DNA from 3 places in the Psychrobacter sp. H26 genome. Region 2 is predicted to be linked to each of the others. Evidence: predicted binding sites of a transcription regulator. Region 2 holds the regulator's gene; each other region holds the start of a gene.
What was found. The regulator PhoB, encoded in region 2, activates phosphate uptake and scavenging genes when phosphate is short. The targets are predictions, from matches to a motif close to TGTCATNAANCTGTCATAA.

Region 1 (3,293 bases), 450 kb from region 2:
TCGGTACGGTACCAATTGGCACAGGCGAGTTACGGATTAACCATTCACGGGTTTCATGAATATGATTACCCGTTGATAAATCCATAATGGTATCCGCACCCCAACGTGTGGCCCACGTCATTTTGGATACTTCTTCATCGATAGACGAACCTAGCGCTGAGTTACCGATATTGGCATTGATTTTCACCAAGAAATTGCGCCCGATGATCATCGGCTCAGATTCAGGGTGATTGATGTTGTTTGGAATAATGGCACGTCCAGCTGCCACTTCGTCACGGACAAACTCAGGGGTGATGATAGTGGGTGTATTGGCGCCGAAGCTCTCACCGTCATGTTGACGCATATCGGTCAGTTCGTGCTGTTTTTGCGTCTCACGTATGGCGATATATTCCATCTCAGGGGTGATGATGCCGCGACGCGCGTAGTACATCTGCGTGACATTCCCTGGTTTTTCATCAATATCTTTAGCACGGCGTGGCTTATCAATATGAGCAAATCTAAGGTTGGCAGTGCTGATATCGCGAGCACGTGCTTGACCATATGAGCTAGATAGACCGCTTAATTGCTCTGTATCACCACGCTCAGCGATCCAGTTTTCACGCAGTTTTGGTAGGCCTTTTGTCAAGTCAATCTCGACATTGGGGTCAGTGTAGACGCCTGAAGTATCGTAAACATAAAACGGCGGATTATGCTCGCCATCCTTGTCACCCGTACCGCCAACTGGTGTATCCGCCAAGCTGATTTCGCGCATCGGTACTTGGATATCAGGTCTTGAGCCTTCTATATAGATTTTGCGAGAGGCAGGTAGGATACGGTGCAAGTCGCGTGCATCTTCTTCAAAGCGTGCATCACTGGCAGCACGGTGGGCAGGCGTTTTTAGGGCGTCTGCTTTTTTGTCTGCTTTGACGGTGTCAGTAGAGTCTGAGGTAAGAGGTATGTTGTTGGCTGGGTTATGAGTTTGTGCAGCTGAGGCACTGTCTAAAAAGGTGTTGTCTAAAGTGCTGTCTGAGATAGTCATATGCTGTCCTAGCGTGTTGGTTTTTGAATAAAATCAACACCGCCAGTATCTGCGGGTGCAGCATCTATCATTGAGACAAGTTTGGACTATCGACACCTAAAAGCGAGCAAAAAATTGCCGCGGTAAATGGTCATCAAATAGTGGACGCAGCTTTGTATCTTCGCTCGTTGTCTGCTCATGCGGCACGCATACTCAGACAATAGTGATGATAAAAATGTATTTCTACGCGTCCTTTGTCATCAATAACAAAGTGCTTAAGACTTCCCTGCGTCGGTACTAACCGCATCAGGTTCGGCGGGTGATCTCTCAGCGAATGTAGATAGGCGGCTACTGTTATTAATGTTTAACTATAAACGCTTAATAAAGTAGGCCAATGCTACACCGCACCCCGAGTCTGTCAGTGTTGTAAATCAGATTTCATACTAGCAAAATTCTGTACTAACAGCTAATGGTATTTAAACGTAAGTATCAGACTCCAAATGCGATGTTTAATATACTTATCCAATAGGCCACTCAGTATCAGTAACGACTATCGCTTGGTATCACTGGGCTAGGCAGAGGTTGTCTAAATATTATGTAAAGCGAATAAAAGATTGCGATGGTTGTCATTAAATTGTCATAAAGATTTGGCAAGATAGCACGCATATCACAAACAATGCTTTTTTATATCGTCGTTAAACTTCAGGAGTTCTACATGCGTTATTCGTTATTAGCAGTAGCCGTCAGTTGCACCTTAATGCTTACGGCGTGTAATAAGTCAACAGATACGACAGAAACCGCTGCCGCTGATACTAGTAGCGCTACGACCACTACTCAGACCCAGGAAACGACTGCTGCTGATGCTGGTTTTAAATCTGCTGAAAACATCGCAATGAATATCACGGGTGCAGGTGCCTCATTCCCGCAGCCTATCTATGCCAAATGGTCTTATGACTACAATGGTGCGACTGGCGGGCAAGTTAACTATCAGTCAATTGGTTCATCTGGCGGTATCAAACAAATTCAATCAAAGACTGTCGATTTTGGTGCCTCTGATGCGCCATTGACACCTGAAGAGCTAGCAGAATCTGATCTTATCCAGTTCCCAACGGTCATCGGCGGCGTCGTACCTATCGTTAATATTGATGGTATTGAGCCAGGTGCTTTGAAGTTAGATGGCACGACTTTGGCAGACATCTATCTAGGTAAGATTAGCAACTGGAATGACCCGGCTATCGCAGCTATGAACCCAGATTTGACCTTGCCAGACGCGGCAATCACAACGGTATTCCGCTCAGACGGTTCAGGTACGACGTTTAACTTTACTGACTATCTAGCAAAAGTATCACCAGATTGGAAAGATACGGTTGGTGTTGATAAAACGGTTAAATGGCCAACCTCTGCGACTGGCGCAGGTGGTAAAGGTAACGAAGGCGTCTCAAGCTATGTAAACCGCATGAAAAACTCTATCGGTTATGTTGAGTATGCATACGCTAAGCAAAACAACATGTCACATACCGCACTTAAGAACGCCGCGGGCAACATCGTTCAGCCATCTGCTGAGACATTTGCCGCCGCAGGTGATATCGATTGGTCACAACAAGAAGGCTTTTATAAAGTCATCACTAACTCTGAGACTGAGCAAGCATGGCCTATCGCTGCTGCAACCTTTATCTTAGTACACAAGCAGCCAGAGAATCCTCAGCAAGTTGCTGGCGTGTTGAACTTCTTTGACTGGGCGTATACCCAAGGTGATGATAGCGCTATGAGCCTAGATTATGTCCCATTCTCTGATACGGCAGTGGCTCTATTCAAAGCAAAATGGAACGACGTAAAAGGTAGCGACGGTCAGCCAGTTTATAAGCCAGCGCAGTAAGTTGCTACTCTTGATTTTGACATAGTTAGACTCTCAAACAACCACTCTAAAGAGAGCCTGGTTGTTTGAGAGGTTTTATCACAGCAATTTTGACCGTAACATTGACTGCAGTACTGATGGATATATTGAGCAGTTGCCATTGGCACACAGGATCGCTAATGATTATGCGGGTGGGCTTGTTGTGATAAAGCTGAACAAACACACTGGTTTTTTGAATTCACTCTATTCAATGCTGAGACACTTATGACAGACTTAAGGTCCCAACTGGCTAAACAAAAACGTTACGACGCTTTATTTGTCAACTCTACCAAAGCGTTTGCCATACTGGTCCTCCTATCTTTAGGGGGCATTCTAGTTTCTCTCATCGTTGGTGCTTGGCCGAGTATTCAAGAGTTCGGGCTTGGGTTTTATACCAGCAAC
Region 2 (3,293 bases):
GCATGCATTAACACACCTAACTGGGCTGATATTTTGAGCGTTTTTATACGGTCATATTATTGAGTATTTGCCATACCCAACAGTTGACCCATTTGCACGACGCTGTTGGCTTGCATGTTATCCAACCAGTCAGCTTTTGCCGCTTTTGGCAGCACCACGATAGCCGTTGAGCCTAAATAAAAACGTCCAAGTTCATCCCCTGCGGCAAACGGCATGTCATGATCAGCTTCTTGGATGTCGTCAGTACGAGTGATTTTGCCCGTTGCGACGGTTTCGATACCAGCGACGATCATAGCGCCTACCATGACAACAGCTGCTTTGCCATACTTGGTATCGAACATGCATACCAGACGCTCATTACGAGCAAATAAATCTGGTACGTTAGCGGCCGTAGTGTTATTAACCGAAAACAACGTGCCAGGTACGTAGCGAGTCTTGGTCAACGTACCTGTAAACGGCATATGGACACGGTGATAATTGCTAGGCGCTAGGTAGATCGTCGCAAAACTGCCATCCGCAAAGTAACTGCCATCTTCGCTATCAGCCAGCAGCTGTCCAACATCATAGTGACGACCCTTGGCTTGCAATAGCTTATGGTCTTGGATTTGTCCAAGCTGAGAGATAATACCATCAGCAGGGCTGACGATACCGTTGTCAATGGTATCGATGGTACGAGCGTCTTCTTTTAATTCACGAGTGAAAAAGTCATTAAAGCTTTCGTACGCGTTGAGACTCTGGCGCTCATACTCGTCTAGGCTGATGTTATAGGCTTTTGCAAAACTACGAATAAAGGTACGTTTAACATAAGGATGGCGGCTGGCGGCCAAACGTCCAGCGACTTTGCTGAGCTGCTGCTGTGGTACCAGCTGTTGTAAGGTGGTAAATACATTCATAATACGGCTACCAAAATAAGAGATGATGTCATTATTGCATGTGCAAGTTAATGACCGTATTTTATCATGGACAGCCCATTATTGTCTGAGCATAATCTGTTAAGGAATGAGTAAATGAAGGCACTTATACAACGAGTTAGGCGGGCTAGTGTGACTATCGATGAGCATTGTGTTGGCAAAATAGATCATGGAATACTGGCTTATATTGGTTTGGGGCATGAGGATAGTCTGAGCACGGCTCAGCGAATGATTGATAAAATTCTCACGTATCGTATTTTTGAAAATGATGAAGATCCCACAAAATTTGGTAAACTGGATAAAGATGTCCAGCAGGCAGGCGGTGGTTTGTTATTGGTGTCGCAGTTCACTTTGATGGCAAAAACAGACAAAGGTCGCCGTCCTGATTTTGGTGGTGCAATGGCACCTGATGCGGCTCAAATACTGTTTGAGCAACTTATAGACTATGCAAAAACACAGTACCCAAACGTCGCCACTGGTCAGTTTGGCGCTGACATGCAAGTCGCTAGTGTCAATGACGGACCCCTAAGTTTTCTACTGGAGATCTGACACTAGAGTGTCATCAAGCTGTCATAATTAATCCGTTTAATAGATAAAGACTGGTGAGTATTTATCGCCTTTTTGCATGCTAAATTTTGCCCTCTAACACTGAGAATGTCATATGTATAACGAGCAAATTTTGATTGTTGAAGATGAACCTGCGATTCGTGAAATGGTTGTGATGACGCTAGAAATGGCTGGATTTGAGAGCCTGCAAGCCGCTGACGTCTCAGAGGCGCACCAGCAAGTGGTCGATCATAGACCGTCGCTGATCTTGTTAGATTGGATGCTGCCGGGAGACAAAAGCGGCGTTGATTTTTGCCGTATGCTAAAGAACGATGAGCTGCTCTCTGAGATACCAGTCATTATGTTGACAGCTAAAAGTGAAGAGGACAGTAAGGTTTATGGACTCGATGCGGGTGCAGATGACTACATGACCAAGCCTTTTTCAACCCGTGAGTTGATCTCTAGAATCAAAGCGGTATTGCGCCGTAGTAGTGCGATGAGTAGTGACAAGCCTATTGAAATCGGTCAGTTGAGTCTAGATACCAAAAGTCAGCGTGTGACCGCCGCCGGAAAAGTCATCGATGTGGGTCCGACAGAGTATCGTCTATTGGCGTTTTTTATGAGTCATCCAGAGCGCGCTTATACACGAACGCAGCTCCTCGATCAGGTTTGGGGCGGCAACGTATACATCGAAGATCGCACCATCGACGTACATATTAAACGTCTGCGTAAACTCTTGCGTCCTCATGACTGTGATACATTGATACAGACGGTACGCGGTACAGGCTATCGATTCTCTAGTCTTATTGAGCCAAGCTAGTCTTGCATACATAAGGTCGCTGGAATACTAAAATAGCGGATAGTGGTAAGGATAAGAAATGGACAAGACAGTGCCAGCACAACACAAAAAAAACCATAACAGCCATCAGCAAGATACCCCAGAAAACACCTCTGCCCAGCATGAAGCAGAGCAGCTACAAAAAATCAGAAGCGCACTGCGAGCACTACGAGACGCGGTGATTTTAATCGATGAGAATGATTGCTTAGGATGGTGGAATCAGGCGGCGCAGGATCTATTGTCTTTGCAGCAAGATGATAAAGGGAAGAGTGTCTTTGATTTTATTACCATACCAGAGTTTCACCAGTATTATGAAGACACCACGCTGCCCAATGACGGCATCCACATAGAGTCATGGCGCGACCCTAGCCGCTACCTAAAATTTGAGCTCACGTTTTTTGGTGATGAAAAACTCCTATTTATTTATGATGTGACGCGCTTAAAGCACCTAGAGCAGATGCGCCAAGACTTTGTAGCAAACGTCTCTCATGAGCTACGCACACCATTGACCGTCATGACCGGTTACTTGGAAAACTTTACGGATCAGCCAGATATGCCGCCCCATTGGCGCCGTGGTTTTGAGCTCATGACTCAGCAAACCGCGCGTATGAATAGAATCGTAAATGACTTGCTGCTTTTATCTAGAATTGAGATCGAAGAGACGCACGAAGTCAATGCTATAGATATGACCAAGCTACTCACCAATATCTATGATGATGCGCAAGCCTATAACCAAGCCTATAAGCACATCATTCATCTGCATATAGACACCTATGATGGTCTATATGGATCAGAGATGTACTTAAACAGTGCATTGTCCAATCTGGTGATCAACGCGATAAAATACACACCAAAAGGTGGCAATATTACTATCAGTTGGACGCGAACATCAGATGGATGCCGGTTTGCAGTCGAAGACGACGGATTGGGGATAGCACCAGAGCATATTGTTCGTTTGACGGAGCGCTTCTACCGTGTTGATAAAGGTCGCAGCCGTG
Region 3 (3,293 bases), 900 kb from region 2:
GCAGAGGTAATAGCCTGACGATAAACATGGTCAGCGACGTCGCCAGCTGCAAATACACCCTCAATGCTAGTTTGTGTAGCGTTACCATTGAGACCACTATTGACAGTCAAATAGCCATCTTTCATGTCCAATTGACCGGTGAATAGGTCAGTATTAGGCTTGTGACCGATCGCGACAAACATACCCATTGCGTCTAGTTGTTTGGTGCTACCATCAATCATTGATTCGATAACGACACCATTGACACCCATATCATCACCAACCACTTCTTTTACCTGATGGTTCCATTCAATTTTGACATTGCCGTTTTTGGCTTTTTCAAACAGCTTGTCTTGTAGGATTTTTTCAGAGCGTAAGCTATCACGGCGATGCACTAGGGTCACTTCAGAAGCAATGTTAGACAAATATAAGGCTTCTTCGACGGCGGTATTACCACCACCAATCACAGCGACTTTTTGGTCCTTGTAGAAAAAACCATCACAAGTAGCACATGCAGATACGCCAAGACCTTTAAATTTGGTTTCTGACTCTAGCCCTAAATATTGTGCAGAAGCACCTGTTGAGATGATCAAGGCATCACAAGTATAGTTACCGTTGTTACCTGATAGCTGAAATGGACGCTCGTTTAGATTGACTTCATTGATATGATCATAAACCAGTTCTGTACCGAAACGCTCAGCATGCGCCTTCATGCGTTCCATTAGTGCTGGACCTGTCAAATCATGTGCATCGCCTGGCCAGTTATCGACTTCGGTAGTGGTCGTTAATTGACCGCCTACTTCCATACCCGTAACCATAACTGGTTTAAGGTTGGCACGCGCCGCATATACTGCAGCAGAGTAACCTGCAGGACCTGAGCCTAAAATAATGAGTTTTTCGTGACGTGGAGCGTTAGTGTCAGTTGCCATGAGGTGTTCCTTTCTAAAAATACGAATGAATAATGATAGTTATAAATATAGTAAAAAAATCAAAAATTATGACTAATATGGTTTTTCTAATTGCTGTGTGATAATAACATAAGGGCATAGGTCGAAAAGTGCAAGTTTGCTAAAACAAACACAGCTATCATTAGAATCAAAGCATAATAACCTTGAAATACTAGCGCTAGAAACAGCTGGTATTTTATAGCGTTTGTACAAAACCGCTAGCAGTATTCTGTTAGCAATACTCTATTGGTGGACGGTTTTTTTGCACAAATAGCGTCTCGAATTACGTTCCTACACGCTTTATTTATAAGACTGTCGCCACTGTACCTATGTATTTGTTATTATAAGGAGTTATGCCGAGTGCGGTAGGGTTTGGGTGATAATGACGGTTATGCGTTCTTATGATGCTAGCGTCTTATGATAAATGCCTCCCTACCAAAAATACTCTGCAAGGTACATCTATGTCAGCACTTTATGTCAGCATGATTAGGCTTAGTCATGGATTGGCGACCATTTAGTATTAACAACAAGGCAGATTTTACGTGATATCAGCACCGCATATTGAGTATTTAAAAAAGGGAATGTTTACCCTCCTTGGGTTAATACTGGCCGTATATCTGTTTGTCATTCTAATGACTTACACAGGTAATGATCCTAGCTGGTCACATATTAGTAGTGACATGACAACCATCAATAACATGGGTGGTCAGACGGGTGCTTGGTTATCTGACTTGCTCTACAGCTTTTTTGGGTTTGGTGCCTGGTGGTTTTTAGCATTTGTCGTTTATGAGTCGATTCTTATTTGGTGGGACAACAAACCCACGTTTTGGCTCATGCGACTGGTCGCTTACGTGTTTTTGTTGCTGACTGCTAGTGCGTTATTTGCACAACTGGTCGCCCTAATTCAACAAGTGACTAACCCTGCATCGATGGGACTTGAAGGTGTGGCTGGTGGTATTATCGGTCTTGAGTTACAAGAGCGCTTGGCACAGCTGCTATCACAGTGGGGTAGTGCGGCTTTCTTGGCGGTATTTGTCGTGATTACGGCTACCTTCGCTTTCAATATTCATTGGCTTGCGATATATCAGAGAATTACGGCGTTATCGTGGCTTGGCTCGGGTGTAAAAAACAAAGAGGATGTAGACGTTACTCTGCCAATCAGTGGGCCACAAGACGATAGCCACAGCGTAGATGATCAGGCTGAGCAGCAAGTAGAGCATGAACAACTGCCACTTGAGCTGCAATCAGCTGACCATACTGACAGTATTAATGAGGCAGATAACAGTAGCCGGTTCAGTAATGTGTTGTCAGACTTCTTGTCGACATCAGGGTTGGCAGACAGCGTCAAAGCCTCTATAGCGACCGCTAAAGAAGCTACTACGTTAAGCGATGAAAAAAGTGCGCCACTATACACAGCGCCAGCGACTGCCAGTGCTATGGCTGATAGCACAGCGGACCATATGGCACCACCAGCAATGTCAGCTCCTACCGCGATACCTGCTCGAAAAGTCGAGCCAAGTTTTGCATGGAACGATGCTAATACGGTTGATGACCTGCTCGCGAGTGAGCATATGGTTTATGGTGCCAGCAGTATAGAGAGCTCTGCTGCGCCTGTACCCAACTTTACTCAGACAGACACGACTATAGAAGTGCCTGAAGAGGAGTGGGCATTAAACTCCCAGACGATGCCAATTGCGCAAACAGCTGCGACTGAACCTGCTGAATACAACCAAGAGTTCGCTGGTCAGCCACAAGCTAATGAGCCTGAAACAACTCAATCAAGTGATACGAGTCAAAGCGTCGATCAGTTAGCAGAAGCATGGTTGGCTGAGCATGGTGACCTATCCGAACCTGCCACAAACGTTGCAATGCAAGACTCTCAGAGTATTCAAGATACTGCTATAACGGAACAGGCTCGAGTTGAGCAAGCCGTCATTGAGCAACCTGAAGTTGAACAGGCTAAAGTTCAGGACATAATCGAAAAGCCTGCAATTGAACAACCTGTCGCTAAACAAGCGGTGCAAGAACAAACGGTAGAGCCCATACCACAGGTATCTACTAGCCCTACAAATCAGTTGTCTCCCAAACCACCTGCTGGGCCAGCAGAACAGCCGTATGATGAGGCTTCACTATCTGTATCTGAAGAGCCGGTTGCTGCCGCAGCAATGGACGTCGCACCAACCGTGCCAGATATTTCAGACATGACACCAACCAATACACCACCTGCAAACCCGAAGGCAGCACCAACGGTAGAAGCAGTCAGTCCAGTCGCAGACACACAGCCAACAACCGCAGCAAAACCATCTGTTAGTTTTGCTGTACCTGAGGGTGATAGCAGCAACCATATCACTGATATGATGCCAGAAG

Region 1: a site for PhoB is predicted at 1,622-1,640, ahead of pstS (phosphate ABC transporter substrate-binding protein PstS). Genes of this name have one in related genera too.
Region 3: a site for PhoB is predicted at 1,399-1,417, ahead of AC5JPT_RS11695 (DNA translocase FtsK). Genes of this name have one in related genera too.

What each region holds. Positions count from the first base shown of each region.
Region 1 covers NZ_JCACRW010000001.1:2,361,993-2,365,285, forward strand. The annotation lists gene thiC (phosphomethylpyrimidine synthase ThiC) at 1-1,018, opposite strand, end outside; TPP riboswitch at 1,264-1,419, opposite strand; gene pstS (phosphate ABC transporter substrate-binding protein PstS) at 1,713-2,873, shown strand; gene pstC (phosphate ABC transporter permease subunit PstC) at 3,117-3,293, shown strand, end outside.
Region 2 covers NZ_JCACRW010000001.1:1,915,363-1,918,655, reverse strand. The annotation lists gene asd (archaetidylserine decarboxylase) at 57-893, opposite strand; gene dtd (D-aminoacyl-tRNA deacylase) at 1,008-1,460, shown strand; gene phoB (phosphate regulon transcriptional regulator PhoB) at 1,573-2,277, shown strand; gene phoR (phosphate regulon sensor histidine kinase PhoR) at 2,336-3,293, shown strand, end outside.
Region 3 covers NZ_JCACRW010000001.1:2,812,853-2,816,145, forward strand. The annotation lists gene trxB (thioredoxin-disulfide reductase) at 1-908, opposite strand, end outside; gene AC5JPT_RS11695 (DNA translocase FtsK) at 1,469-3,293, shown strand, end outside.